3 regions of the Streptococcus vestibularis genome follow, and region 1 is predicted to be linked to each of the others. Evidence: predicted binding sites of a transcription regulator. Region 1 holds the regulator's gene; each other region holds the start of a gene.

Region 1 (4,290 bases):
TGTTGGCGATAGTGCTGCGAACAGGGACCAAGTCTGAGTCGGTCTTATCTATGGCCAATCGTATTTTAACAGGGATGACGAGTTTGGCGGATTTGTCTCGTTTGTCCCTGAATGAGCTACAGGAAATTCCTGGTATTGGGCGTGTGAAGTCTATTGAGCTGAAGGCTATGGTGGAGTTGGCTAAGCGGATTGAGAAGGCTGAGTTGGCTCGTTCCGAGCAGATTATGTCCAGTCAGCAGGTGGCGCGTCGTATGATGTTGGATATTGGCGACAAGCCTCAGGAGCATCTGGTGGCTATCTATTTGGATACGCAGAATCGTATTATTCAGCAGAAGACAGTCTTTATTGGTGGTGTTCGCCGTTCGATTGCCGAGCCACGTGAGATTTTACATTATGCTTGTCATCTGATGGCGACGTCCTTGATAGTGGTTCACAATCATCCTTCGGGTGAGGCCTATCCGAGCCGAAATGATATTGATTTTACGCAAAAAATTAAGCGGTCTTGCGATGATTTGGGAATTTGTCTGCTTGATCATATTATTGTTGGAAAATCAACATATTATTCCTTTCGTGAGGAGAGGGAGGATTTTGAGCTTTAAGTAGAGTCTATAAGTTAAAGACACAAGAAAAGCAACTGAGTGTAGTCTCAGTTGCTTTTAAAGTTCGTTTACAACGTATTCAAAGAGTTTGAGGTCTTCTTCACGTTTGTGTAGGAGAAGTTCTGGATGCCACTGAACACCAAGGTAACGAAGGTCTGGAGTGTTTGATTCAACAGCTTCGACAGTATTATCCTCAGGGTCACGCGCAATAACACGGAGGTCAGAGGCCAAGTGCTTAATACTCTGATGGTGGAAAGAGTTGATAGAGGTTTCTAGGCCGTAAATCTCCGCTAACTTACTGTTTTCGTCGATAATCATTTCGTGGTAAAGGTAATCGGAAGGCTTATCCTGCCAGTGCCTTTCAATATCTTGATGGAGACTGCCACCAAGGGCAACATTCATGAGTTGGGTACCACGACAGATTGAAAAGATTGGTTTCTTTTGTTTGGTAGCTTCTTCAATCAGTGCCATCTCAAAGAGGTCTCGCTCAAGGAAGAAGTCATTTTCACTGGCATGATTTTCTTCGTTGTAGAATTTAGGGTCAACGTTTTGACCGCCGATGAGGATAAGCTTGTCAATCATGGAGATATAGTTTTTAGCCTCCGAAGGATCAGATACTGGTAGAAGGATTGCTAGACCACCAGCTTTTTGAACTCCTTCTACAAAACCAGATGGGGCATAAGACCAGTTGATATCTTCATGGGCTGGATTAGGTCTTACATTGGCTGTGATACCTATAATTGGTTTAGTCATTGTTTCTCCTTGCTTTTTCTTCTTCTTTCATGAAATAGAGTAGGGTTTGTAGCTCACTAGTCAGGTCTACGTATTGGAGAACCACGTGGCGTGGAAGATTGAGGTTGACTGGGGAGAAGCAGAGGATGCCTTCGATTCCAGCATCAACCAAAAGCTCAGCCACCTCCTGTGCCTTGACTGATGGCACTGTCAGGATCGCTGTTTTAATATCTTCCTGGGAAATCTTGTCCTTGATTTGAGAGATACCATAGATCGGAATATTGTCTTCAGTCTGACTTCCTACCAGTTCGTTATCGTCTGTATCAAAAGCCATAACCAGCTGCATGCGGTTACGTTCTTGAAAACGGTAGTGAAGAAGAGCACGTCCGATATTTCCTACTCCTACAAGGACTACTTTAGTTGTCGCATTATCATTAAGGAGTTCTGCGAAAAATGTCATCAGCTTACTAACGTCATAACCAAAACCACGACGACCTAACTCACCAAAATAGGAGAAGTCACGACGCACTGTAGCAGGATCAATTCCAATTGCTTCAGCAATTTGTTTGGAACTTGCTTTGTCGATATTTTCACGATGGAATCGTTTGAAAATTCGATAATAGAGAGAGAGACGTTTAGCAGTAGCGTTTGGAATGTTTTTCTCAAATGTCATTGATCGCATTTCCTTTCTTCAATTAGTATGATTCTCTTATATTTTAAGAAAAGTTTGTGAAAATTGCAACAAAATAGTGTAGATGAGGCGATATAAAAAACCTATCACATGGATAGGCTATTTCTATGTAGTAAGAAAAAATTTAGACTTCTTCTTGCTCAAAAACTTGACGGTCAACCAAACTCTGCATCAAGAAGTAGAATTTTTCTTGCAAGATGTGATGATCTTCATTTTTAAAGATATTAACGTTACGAAGGCCAGATTTGTCTGTGATTGACAATTTGAAACCTGTCAAATCTTTGTTAATAGTGATCTTTAGTGGGAAACCTTCACCTGAGTTAGGCACTTTTTCGAGTAGACGGTGTAACTCGTAGTTACCGATTTTATTTTGTACAAAAGTTGTATCACGAAGGGTGAATTTTTTGACATTAGGGCTGATGGTGTAACGGTATTTACAGTTAGTCAAATGAATGCTTTTTTCAAATGCCATGTTAGTCTCCTATGATTTGATTAAGTTTTTCTGCTAGGGCTTGGAGTTCTTCAGCGGTATTTTCCTCTGATAAACTAATTCGGATGGCTGTTTTTAACTTGTCAGAATCCTTACCATAGAGGGCCTGGATGACGTGGCTAGGGTCAACAGTTCCAGCAGTACAAGCAGAACCCGTTGAAACAGCAAAGCCAGCTAGGTCTAACAAGGTTAAGAGAGGGCCATTTTCCTTACCAGGAAAACTGATGTTGATGACGTGAGGTAGGCTAGATCCCCCATCATTAATTTCATAAGGAACGGTAAGGGTATCTAGAAAGACCTGACGAATCTTTTCAACATGCTGGTAATTGTCTTGGTAGTGGTCACTAGCATGCTTGTAAGCTGCGGTCATACCTGCAATACCGACCAGATTTTCAGTGCTGGCACGACGTTTTTCCTCTTGTTCACCACCATGGAGTAGGTTGTCAAAATGCAAATCGTTATGATAGAGCAGGCCGACACCTTTAGGTCCATGGAATTTATGGGCACTGATTGAGAGAAAATCGGCGCCAAGTTCTTCTGGGTGAATTGGAAGTTTTCCTGCAACCTGAACAGCATCCACGTGGAAAGCAGCCTGGTGATTGGCGAGTAGGTCACCAATTTCCTTGATAGGAAGCAATTGGCCGGTCTCGTTATTGGCATACATGACAGAAACCAGAATAGTATCGTCACGTAGGACATCAGCAATTTGTTGAGCAGTAATGACTTGATTTTCTGGTTGAATATAGGTTACTTCAAAACCAAAACGCTCTTCCAAGTAGGCCATGGTGTGAAGGACAGAGTGGTGTTCAATAGCAGTTGTAATCAGGTGCTTACCATTAGCTTGGTTGGCTAGGGCATAACCTTTGATAGCTGTATTGTTTCCTTCAGTCCCACCAGAGGTGAAAATGAGTTTTCGAGCAGGAACTTGAAATTGCTTGGCCATTTCTTCACGAGCCTCACGGAGTTCCTTAGAAGCCTTGCGGCCATAAGCATGTAGGCTGGATGGATTTCCAAAAGTTTCAGTCATGACATGTGTCATCGCTGAGATAGCAGCAGTATTCAAAGAAGTCGTTGCTGCATTGTCCAAATAAACCATAAATTAGTCCTCGTTGGCAGTATATGCAAAGAGTGGGCTAAGTGGTTGACGTTCAAAGATACGAGTAATAGCGTTAGCGATCAGCTCACTTGCTGAAAGGTATTTAACGTTTGTAGGCACTTTTTCTTTAGTCGCAACTGAATCTGTTACCAAGATTTCTTTAATTGGAGTAGCGTTGAGGACTTCGGCAGCACCTCCTGCAAAGAGACCGTGACTAGCAACTGCATAGATGTCTTTAACGCCACCACGTTCAAGGATTTTAGTAGCTTCAGCAAATGTTTTACCAGTATTGAGGATATCATCAACCAAGATTGCTGTTTTTCCTTCAACCTCACCAATGATGTAGCCTTCTTCACGTTCTGAATCATCTTGGGCGTAGTCAATGATAGCGATTGGTGCATCAAGGTATTCCGCCAAGCTACGAGCACGTTTAACACCTGAGTTTTTAGGGCTAACAACGACAACATCACTTCCTGTGAATCCTTTTTCGTTGTAGTATTCAGCAAACAAAGGCATTGTGAAGAGGTTATCTACTGGGATGTCGAAGAAACCTTGAACTTGGACAGCGTGAAGGTCAAGTGTCAAGACACGATTGACACCAGCTTTAACCAGCATATTGGCAATCAATTTAGCAGTGATTGGTTCACGTGAAGCAGCGATACGGTCTTGACGTGCATAACCA
Region 2 (4,290 bases), 420 kb from region 1:
GACTAGCCAAAGCAGTCACATGAGCACCACCTAATTCTGGAGTAATAGGACGAAGAGGAACTTGGACCCTCTTCACATGCATACCAATAGAGGTGTCCCCAATATCAATACCAGCCTGAGCGACAATTTCCTCCACCTCAACAGGATCCTTCATGTAGTCGAAAGCAGCCAGCTGACCACTTCCACCAGCGTGCAAGGTCGGAAGAACATTCACAATTTCCAAATCTTTAGCCATGGCAAGCTCACGCTCGACAACCAAAGCACGATTCAAATGTTCACAGCCCTGAACAGCCAAGTAAATCCCTTTAGGTTCCAAAACCTCAAGAATAGTTTTCACAATTCGTTGACCGATTTCGCGGCTAGAGGCTTTGCCGATAGTCCCACCAGCAACCTCACTGGAAGACAGTCCCAAGACAAAGATAGCTCCTCTCCCAATAGCTGAACGTTCAACAATATCTTCTAGCAGAACACGTGTCTTCTCTTCTAAATCTAGCAACATCACAACATCCCTCCTTTAGACAACAGCTGTATTCAGGATTCGCACAATAAGATAGTACAGAATCACAAAAAAGACAAGGAAAAATGCCCCTAATAATAATAACTGCCTACGGCGTTTCTTACTTAGGTCCCAGGAGAAACCAAATCCCATCAAAAAAGGACCAACACTATAACTTAGCATAAACCATAAATCTACACGTGCTATATGCCAAAAAGAAGAAATAAAGGCCGCCAAACCTATTAAGGATAGACTCCAGGAAAAGTCCCAACGATTTGATTTAGCAAAAGCCAAACCTATTAAGAAGCAACCCAAGGCAGGCATGATAATAAATGATAGGGTCATAAAATAAAACATGCCATTATTATAGCATGTTTTACAGTTTCATGTTAGTGGCGGTTAATAACACCATAAGCAATAGTGAATGCAATAGCAGCAATACCTACAACAATTGCCATGATAGCCCAAAAAATAATCATTGCACGGCGTCCCTTGCGATTGTTGAAAGGAAGTCCCCAACCAACCATGATAACACCTATCAATCCAAGCCAGATTTTATAAGTGATAACAATCGCCGAATCAAAATAGGCAAAAGCAACCAAACCTAAACCTAGCAAAGAAATCAAATAAGACCACTTACCCTTCAAAAATGAAGGCAAGGCCCAACCAAATAACACTAAACCTAGTAGAGCAAGAGCTCCACCACCAAAAAATACAGGTACAATATAATTATCAAACATATTCATATTATAGCATATCTTAAAAAGTTAGGAAATAGAATCTATCAACCAAAGCCATATCCACTCTTTAAAATTTATTCACTCTCAATCACAGATTAATTGGCAGATACCAACTATTTATTTTAGTACAAAAAAACAAGATCCAGAAAAGACCTTGTTTTAATAAGCTAATTATGCTTTGTTTGCTGAACCGAATACGTCGATACGTTCTTCAACAGCTTCTGTAATAGCTTCGAAACCTGGTTTCAAGAATTTACGTGGGTCGAAGAGTTTCTTCTTGTCGTATTCTGCTTCATTTGCTTCGTATTCAGCAACAAATTTACGTGTTGCTTTAGCAAATGCGATTTGACATTCAGTGTTAACGTTAACTTTAGCAACACCAAGTTTGATAGCTGCTTGGATTTGATCGTCAGGAATACCTGATCCACCGTGCAATACGATTGGGAAGTTAGGAACAGCTTCTGTCAATTTTTGCAAGTGGTCAAGGTGAAGACCATTCCAGTTTTCTGGGTAAGGACCGTGGATGTTACCGATACCTGCTGCAAGGAAGTCGATACCAGTTGCAACCATAGCTTTAGCATCTTCGATTGGTGCCAATTCACCGTCACCGATGATACCATCTTCTTCACCACCGATTGTACCAACTTCAGCTTCAACTGATACACCGTTAGCATGTGCAAATTCAACAACTTTAGCTGCTTTTTCAAGGTTTTCTTCAACTGGAAGGTGAGATCCATCGAACATAACTGAAGTGTATCCTTCACGAATACATTCCAAAGCATCGTTGTAATGACCGTGGTCAAGGTGAATAGCAACTGGTACAGTGATACCCATTGATTCTACCAAATCTTCGATAAGAGCTTTACACAATTTGTAACCACCCATGTACTTAGCAGCACCCATTGAAGTTTGGATAAGCACTGGAGCTTGTTTAGCTTCTGCTGCACGCAAGATAGCTTGAGTCCACTCAAGGTTGTTTGTGTTAAATCCACCGACTGCGTAACCATTGTCACGAGCTGCTTGGACAAATTTTTCTGCTGAAACGATTGCCATTATAAAGGCCTCCTATATTTTTTTGGGCTTGAACCCGTTTACTTGTTTATTCTATCACAATTAGATTCAAAAAACTAGTTTTTCTACAATTTGTAAGCGTTTTGATTTTTTAATACAAAAAAACCAGTCTCTTGACTGGTTGCTCTGCGGAAAGAGGGACTTGAACCCTCACGACCTAAAGCGGTCACAGGATCCTTAGTCCTGCGCGTCTGCCAATTCCGCCATTTCCGCTAACTACATTAGTCATTATATCAAGTTTGACAATCAGTGTCAATACTTTTTTGAAAGTTTTTTCTTAAAACTATCTCTTGTCTCTTTCGAAACAACTATTATATAGTACCATTTATTGTATGCTATTGTCAATAAGCTTTTTGACTTTTTTTGTTTTTCTGAAACATTATATACTATCTGGAATTAGTCTAAACGATTTTTCAAAGCAGCTAATCGTTCTTGAAGAGGAGCTAAGTAAACCTCTTCTCCAAAGCCACGATTTTTGAGCCCATCCTCTGCACAAGTTAGTAGAGCCTCTGTCAAAGGCAAAATCAATTTGAAATCATCCTTTGAGATTTCCTTTTTCGAAAACAAGCAACGAATTCTAGGATAATCATAGTCAAAAACTTCAAATAAAGATGTGTCTTTTAAAATACTTTCTAGTGTCTCTAAGTTAACTAAAAGACCAAGGTGAAAGGCTGCTGGCGCAAAAGTTGCTGAGAAAGGCTGAGTACAAACACTTCGAAACTCAACAGTTCCCCTAGTCGTTAAATCTTGAAATTGATAAGAACGGTGAGTCTTAAAATCTTCCTCACTTGGCTCAATAGTGACTACTTCGCCATGAATAGAGCGTGCTTTGACAGATGGCGTACTTAGATAGTCTTTAGCACGTATTGGTTCAAAATAGTAGGTTTCGTCACCACGCTTAGCAGTAAAAATGGCTGTCTCAGACAAGTAAGAAAAATAGTCGTCTTCGCTCTTAAACACCTTAGGAAATACCCCTGCATTTTCCTTAAACACACCATGCATGGAATTCTCCCAGAAAACATCACGAGAAAGCGTTAAATCCCAATCAGAACCCCAAAAATCAGAGTTTGCCAATAATACTGCCTTGGGTCCCTCTATTTGATTAAAAGCATTTAAAACTCTTAAATAGGACGTTTTTGAAACATCTAACTGTACCTGACTCCCACAGATGAAAGAACCATATTCTGGATAATCATGAAAGAAAGGATTGTTCTTAGCTTTAGATAGCCCGAGAAAATCCATAAGCATCTCATAACGAGGAGATTTAACAGGTCTGTTGTCATTTTTTGCCCAGTTTGGATTCACTCCCCAACCTTGCAACTCATGATTATCATTCTGAAGATAAGGTTGAATTATACCGAGGTAAGTATCCAAACGTTCCTCAACCTCAGAGATTCTTTCAGCCTTTGCAAAAGCAAACTCAATCGTATTGTAGGAGACTTCAAAAAGAATCATATCTCCAGAAGCTTTATCAATAAGCTGAATAGGATTGTTATCCGAATCATACTTATCAGCTTGAAAATCAAAATTATCCAAGAGATAGGCTAGTAACCGTTTTGTAAGAGAGACATCTGTAGCATTACCACCCAAATTAACAACTGGGTATTCCAACTCAATCCCCACAAATAATTCGGGTTGCTCCTTAATTGGCTCATAATACCTTTGCTTAAGCAGTTCCTTGGCTGTTGTCAAAATAATGTCCCCCTTTTTAAAATAAGCTTATTCCATTATATCAAAATATTCAGACGATTTATAGCCCAAAAAAACGCCTGCTTACGAAAAATAACAGTATTACCTTTCGTAAACAAGCGTTACATGCTTATTTATTCCCATTTTTATGATGAGTGTTCCCGCTAGGCGTATGCCTAGCGGTAGACCAGAGCTAGACTAAGAAAAGCTAAGCTATTCCATCATCATAACACTCAACAAAATTGATAAAAATTAAACAAGTTCGATGATTGCCATTGGGGCAGCATCGCCACG
Region 3 (4,290 bases), 410 kb from region 1:
ACGTGAGGCAGTTGGTATCGAGCCTGTTAAGCCTTTGATTGAAGAATACAAGCAACTCTCGTCATTTTCAGAGTTTGCTTCGAAAATTGCTGAGTACGAGATGGCTGTTAAGCCTAATGCGTTCCCGTTTGGTGTGTCTCCAGACTTTATGAATGCCCAATTAAATGTTCTTTGGGCTGAAGCGCCACGTATTATTTTACCTGATACAACCTATTACACTGAGGATAATGAAAAGGGCAAGGAGCTTTTGGGAATTTGGCGTGAGATGCAGGAAGAACTCCTTGAGAAATATGGCTTCACAGCTGAAGAAATCAAAGATATCTTGGACAAGGTTATCGCTCTTGATGCTAAGTTAGCTAAGTATGTCCTTTCGAGTGAAGAATCTTCCGAGTATGTAGAACTCTACCATCCATATGATTGGGCAGACTTTACTAAGCTGGCGCCAGAACTCCCACTTGATAACATCTTCACAAAAATCTTGGGTCAAGTCCCTGATAAAATTATCGTTCCTGAAGAACGCTTCTGGACAGAGTTTGCGGCGGAATATTACTCAGAAGCAAATTGGGAGTTGCTTAAGGCGGACTTACTTATCGATGCTGCTACATCTTGGAATGCCTATTTGACAGACGAGCTTCGTATCTTGGCTGGAAAATATGGTCGTGCGCTCTCAGGAACACCACAAGCCATGGAAAAGAAAAAGGCTGCCTTCTATTTGGCACAAGGGCCTTACAATCAGGCTCTAGGACTTTGGTATGCAGGTGAAAAATTCTCACCAGAAGCAAAAGCAGATGTCGAAGCCAAAGTAGCAACCATGATTGATGTTTATAAATTACGCCTTCAAAAAGCGGATTGGTTGGCACCTGAGACACGTGAAAAGGCTATTACGAAACTGAATGTCATTACACCTCATATCGGTTATCCAGAAAAACTACCTGAGACATATGATAAGAAGATTATTGATGAGAACTTGTCACTTGTTGAGAATGCACAGAAGTTAGTCGAAATTTCAGTTGCACATAGTTGGAGCAAGTGGAATCAACCTGTTGATCGAAGTGAGTGGCATATGCCTGCCCACATGGTTAATGCTTACTATGATCCGCAGCAGAACCAAATTGTTTTCCCAGCAGCTATCCTGCAAGCACCTTTCTATGATATTGCACAAAGCTCATCAGCCAACTATGGTGGTATTGGGGCTGTTATTGCTCACGAGATTTCCCATGCCTTTGATACTAATGGTGCTTCCTTCGACGAAAACGGTAGTCTTAAGAACTGGTGGACTGAAGAAGATTACGCAGCCTTTAAGGAACGTACTGACAAGATTGTGGACCAGTTTGACGGTTTGGACTCTTACGGTGCTAAGGTCAACGGCAAACTGACTGTTTCTGAGAACGTGGCAGACCTTGGTGGTGTGGCCTGTGCCTTAGAAGCAGCTAAACGTGATGAAGATTTTTCGGTTCGAGAATTCTTTGTTAACTTTGCGACGATTTGGCGTATGAAGGCACGTGAAGAATACATGCAAATGTTGGCTAGCGTGGATGTCCACGCTCCTGCTAAATGGCGTACCAATGTTATCGTGAGCAATTTTGACGAATTTCATAAGGAATTTGATGTCAAAGAGGGCGACGGTATGTGGCGTGCCCCAGAAGATCGCGTGATTATTTGGTAAAAAGTGATGAAATCTGTCCAAAAATGGACGGATTTCTTTATTTTTTATTGATGTAAGGGTTTACATAATGTGTAGAAAACGCTATAATAGATTTGTGTTAAAGCTTGTGAAGTTTTTAACAAGTATCCAAAGGAGTTTCATATGACTAAACAAACTAAAGATGTTCAAACAATAATAGATGAATTGGCAACAAAAGGGGTTGAAGCCCTTGATGCCATGTCTAACTTTACGCAGGAGCAAGTGGACCACATTGTTCACCAAGCTGCGATTGCTGCCCTTGATAAACATATGTATTTGGCAAAATTGGCTGTTGATGAAACAGGCCGTGGTATTTATGAAGATAAAGCCATCAAAAACATGTATGCTTCTGAATACATTTGGAATAGTATTAAATATGACAGGACAGTAGGCGTTATCGCTGAAGATAAAGAACAAGGTTTGGTTTCTATCGCTGAGCCAGTCGGCGTTATCTGTGGGGTGACACCAACAACTAACCCAACTTCAACAACGATTTTCAAAGCCCTTATCGCTCTTAAGACTCGTAACTCTATCGTCTTTGCCTTCCACCCATCAGCTCAAAAATCATCTGCAGAGGCAGCTCGTATCGTCCGTGATGCAGCTATTGAAGCGGGTGCCCCTAAGAACTGTATTCAGTGGATTGAAGAGCCATCTATCGAAGCAACTGGTCTTTTGATGAACCATCCTAAGATTGCCACAGTACTTGCGACTGGTGGGCCTGGTATGGTTAAGGCAGCTTATTCAACTGGTAAACCTGCTCTTGGTGTAGGAGCTGGGAATGTACCATCTTATATTGCTGCTGATGCTAAGATTAAACGTGCTGTCAACGATATCATCGTTTCAAAAACTTTTGACAATGGTATGATTTGCGCTTCTGAACAAGCAGCTATCGTCGATGCAGCTATTTATGATGAAGTTAAGGCAGAATTTGAGGCACATCAATGTGTCATCATTTCTAAAAAAGCTGATATTGCTAAATTAGAAAAAGTCGTTCTTAATGAGGCGCGTACAGCTGTAAACGGTGCTATTGTAGGTCACTCAGCTATGGAAATTGCTGAAAAAGCTGGTCTTAAAGTACCTGCAGGTACGAAAATGCTTTTGGCAGAAATTCCAGATGCAACAATGGAACACCCACTTGCCTTGGAAAAATTGTCTCCAGTACTTGCCCTTATCAAATCTGATGGCGTTGAGGATGGATTCAAAAAAGCAGAAGGCATGCTCAATTTGGGAGGTCTTGGACATACAGCTGTTATCCACACTGAAAATGAAGAGCTCCAACTTCAATACGGTATCCGTATGAAAGCTTGCCGTGTCTTGGTGAATAGCCCATCGGCTGAAGGTGGTATTGGTAATATCTACAACAACATGATTCCATCATTGACTCTTGGTTGTGGTTCATACGGTCATAACTCAGTTTCACACAATGTTAGCTCATTTGATCTCTTGAATGTAAAGACATTGTCAAAGCGTCGCAATAACATGCAATGGTTTCGCGTTCCACCAAAAATCTTTTTCGAAAAAGATTCAATAACTTACTTGCGTCACATTGAAGCTGACCGCGTGATGTTGGTTTGTGACCCTGGTATGGTTCAGTTTGGTTACGCTGACTTGGTTAAACGCCAATTGGAACTTAACCGCCATAAACCAGCAGTAGATGTTTTCTCAGATGTTGAGCCAAATCCATCTACGAATACGGTTTACAAAGGTTTAGAACGCTTTGTAGACTTCCAACCAGATGTTATCATCGCTCTTGGTGGTGGTTCTGCAATGGACGCTGCTAAGGCTATGTGGATGTTCTTTGAACACCCAGATGTAAGCTTCTTCGGCGCTAAACAAAAATTCTTAGATATCCGTAAACGTACTTACAAGATTCCTTACGCTCAGAAGACAACCTTTATCTGTATCCCAACAACTTCAGGGACAGGTTCAGAAGTAACGTCATTTGCGGTTATCACTGATAGTGAAACTCACATCAAGTATCCATTGGCAGATTACGCTTTGACTCCAGATATTGCCATCGTTGACCCTGCTTTGGTTATGAGTGTGCCTGCTAGCGTTACAGCAGATACAGGTATGGACGTTTTGACTCACGCCATTGAATCTTATGTATCAGTCATGGCTAGCGACTATACACGTGGGCTTTCACTTCAAGCCATTAAACTTGTGTTTGAAAATCTTGAACATTCTTATCGCTTTGGTGATGAAGAATCACGTGAAAAAATGCATAATGCGTCTACAATGGCTGGTATGGCCTTTGCCAATGCCTTCCTTGGGATCAACCACTCACTAGCTCACAAGGTTGGTCCTATGTTTGACATTCCACACGGACGTACCAATGCGATTTTGATGCCTCACGTAATCCGTTACAATGGTCGTGATCCTCAAAAACACGCTATGTTCCCTAAATATGACTACTTCCGTGCAGACAAGGATTACGCAGACATCGCTCGTTTCATGGGATGGGGTACTGACAAACAATCAGATGCTGAATTGGTTGAAGTTTTGGCACAAAAAGTATACGAATTGGGTATTGCCGTTGGTATTGACATGAACTGGAAGGGACAAGGTGTTACTAAGAAACTTCTTCAAGACACTGTCTATACTTT

Evidence for each region. Region 1 encodes Rex, which represses fermentation and respiration genes when NADH is low (regulators of the CRP and FNR family bind a similar motif). Its sites were predicted from a motif close to TTGTGAANTANTTCACAA; they were not measured.
Region 2: EL076_RS09280 (class II fructose-bisphosphate aldolase) is a predicted target of Rex. The motif match lies at 2,332-2,349, and genes of this name have one in related genera.
Region 3: adhE (bifunctional acetaldehyde-CoA/alcohol dehydrogenase) is a predicted target of Rex. The motif match lies at 1,771-1,788, and genes of this name have one in related genera.

Annotation. Positions count from the first base shown of each region.
Region 1 covers NZ_LR134275.1:1,427,278-1,431,567, reverse strand. The annotation lists gene radC (RadC family protein) at 1-599, shown strand, start outside; gene EL076_RS07130 (gamma-glutamyl-gamma-aminobutyrate hydrolase family protein) at 657-1,352, opposite strand; gene EL076_RS07125 (redox-sensing transcriptional repressor Rex) at 1,345-2,004, opposite strand; gene EL076_RS07120 (DUF1831 domain-containing protein) at 2,147-2,494, opposite strand; gene EL076_RS07115 (cysteine desulfurase family protein) at 2,496-3,608, opposite strand; gene EL076_RS07110 (ribose-phosphate diphosphokinase) at 3,612-4,290, opposite strand, start outside.
Region 2 covers NZ_LR134275.1:1,843,752-1,848,041, forward strand. The annotation lists gene EL076_RS09265 (TIGR01440 family protein) at 1-499, opposite strand, end outside; gene EL076_RS09270 (hypothetical protein) at 515-853, opposite strand; gene EL076_RS09275 (hypothetical protein) at 886-1,242, opposite strand; gene EL076_RS09280 (class II fructose-bisphosphate aldolase) at 1,408-2,289, opposite strand; tRNA gene EL076_RS09285 (tRNA-Leu) at 2,435-2,520, opposite strand; gene EL076_RS09290 (gamma-glutamylcysteine synthetase) at 2,704-3,999, opposite strand; gene rplQ (50S ribosomal protein L17) at 4,249-4,290, opposite strand, start outside.
Region 3 covers NZ_LR134275.1:1,835,779-1,840,068, reverse strand. The annotation lists gene EL076_RS09245 (M13 family metallopeptidase) at 1-1,666, shown strand, start outside; gene adhE (bifunctional acetaldehyde-CoA/alcohol dehydrogenase) at 1,808-4,290, shown strand, end outside.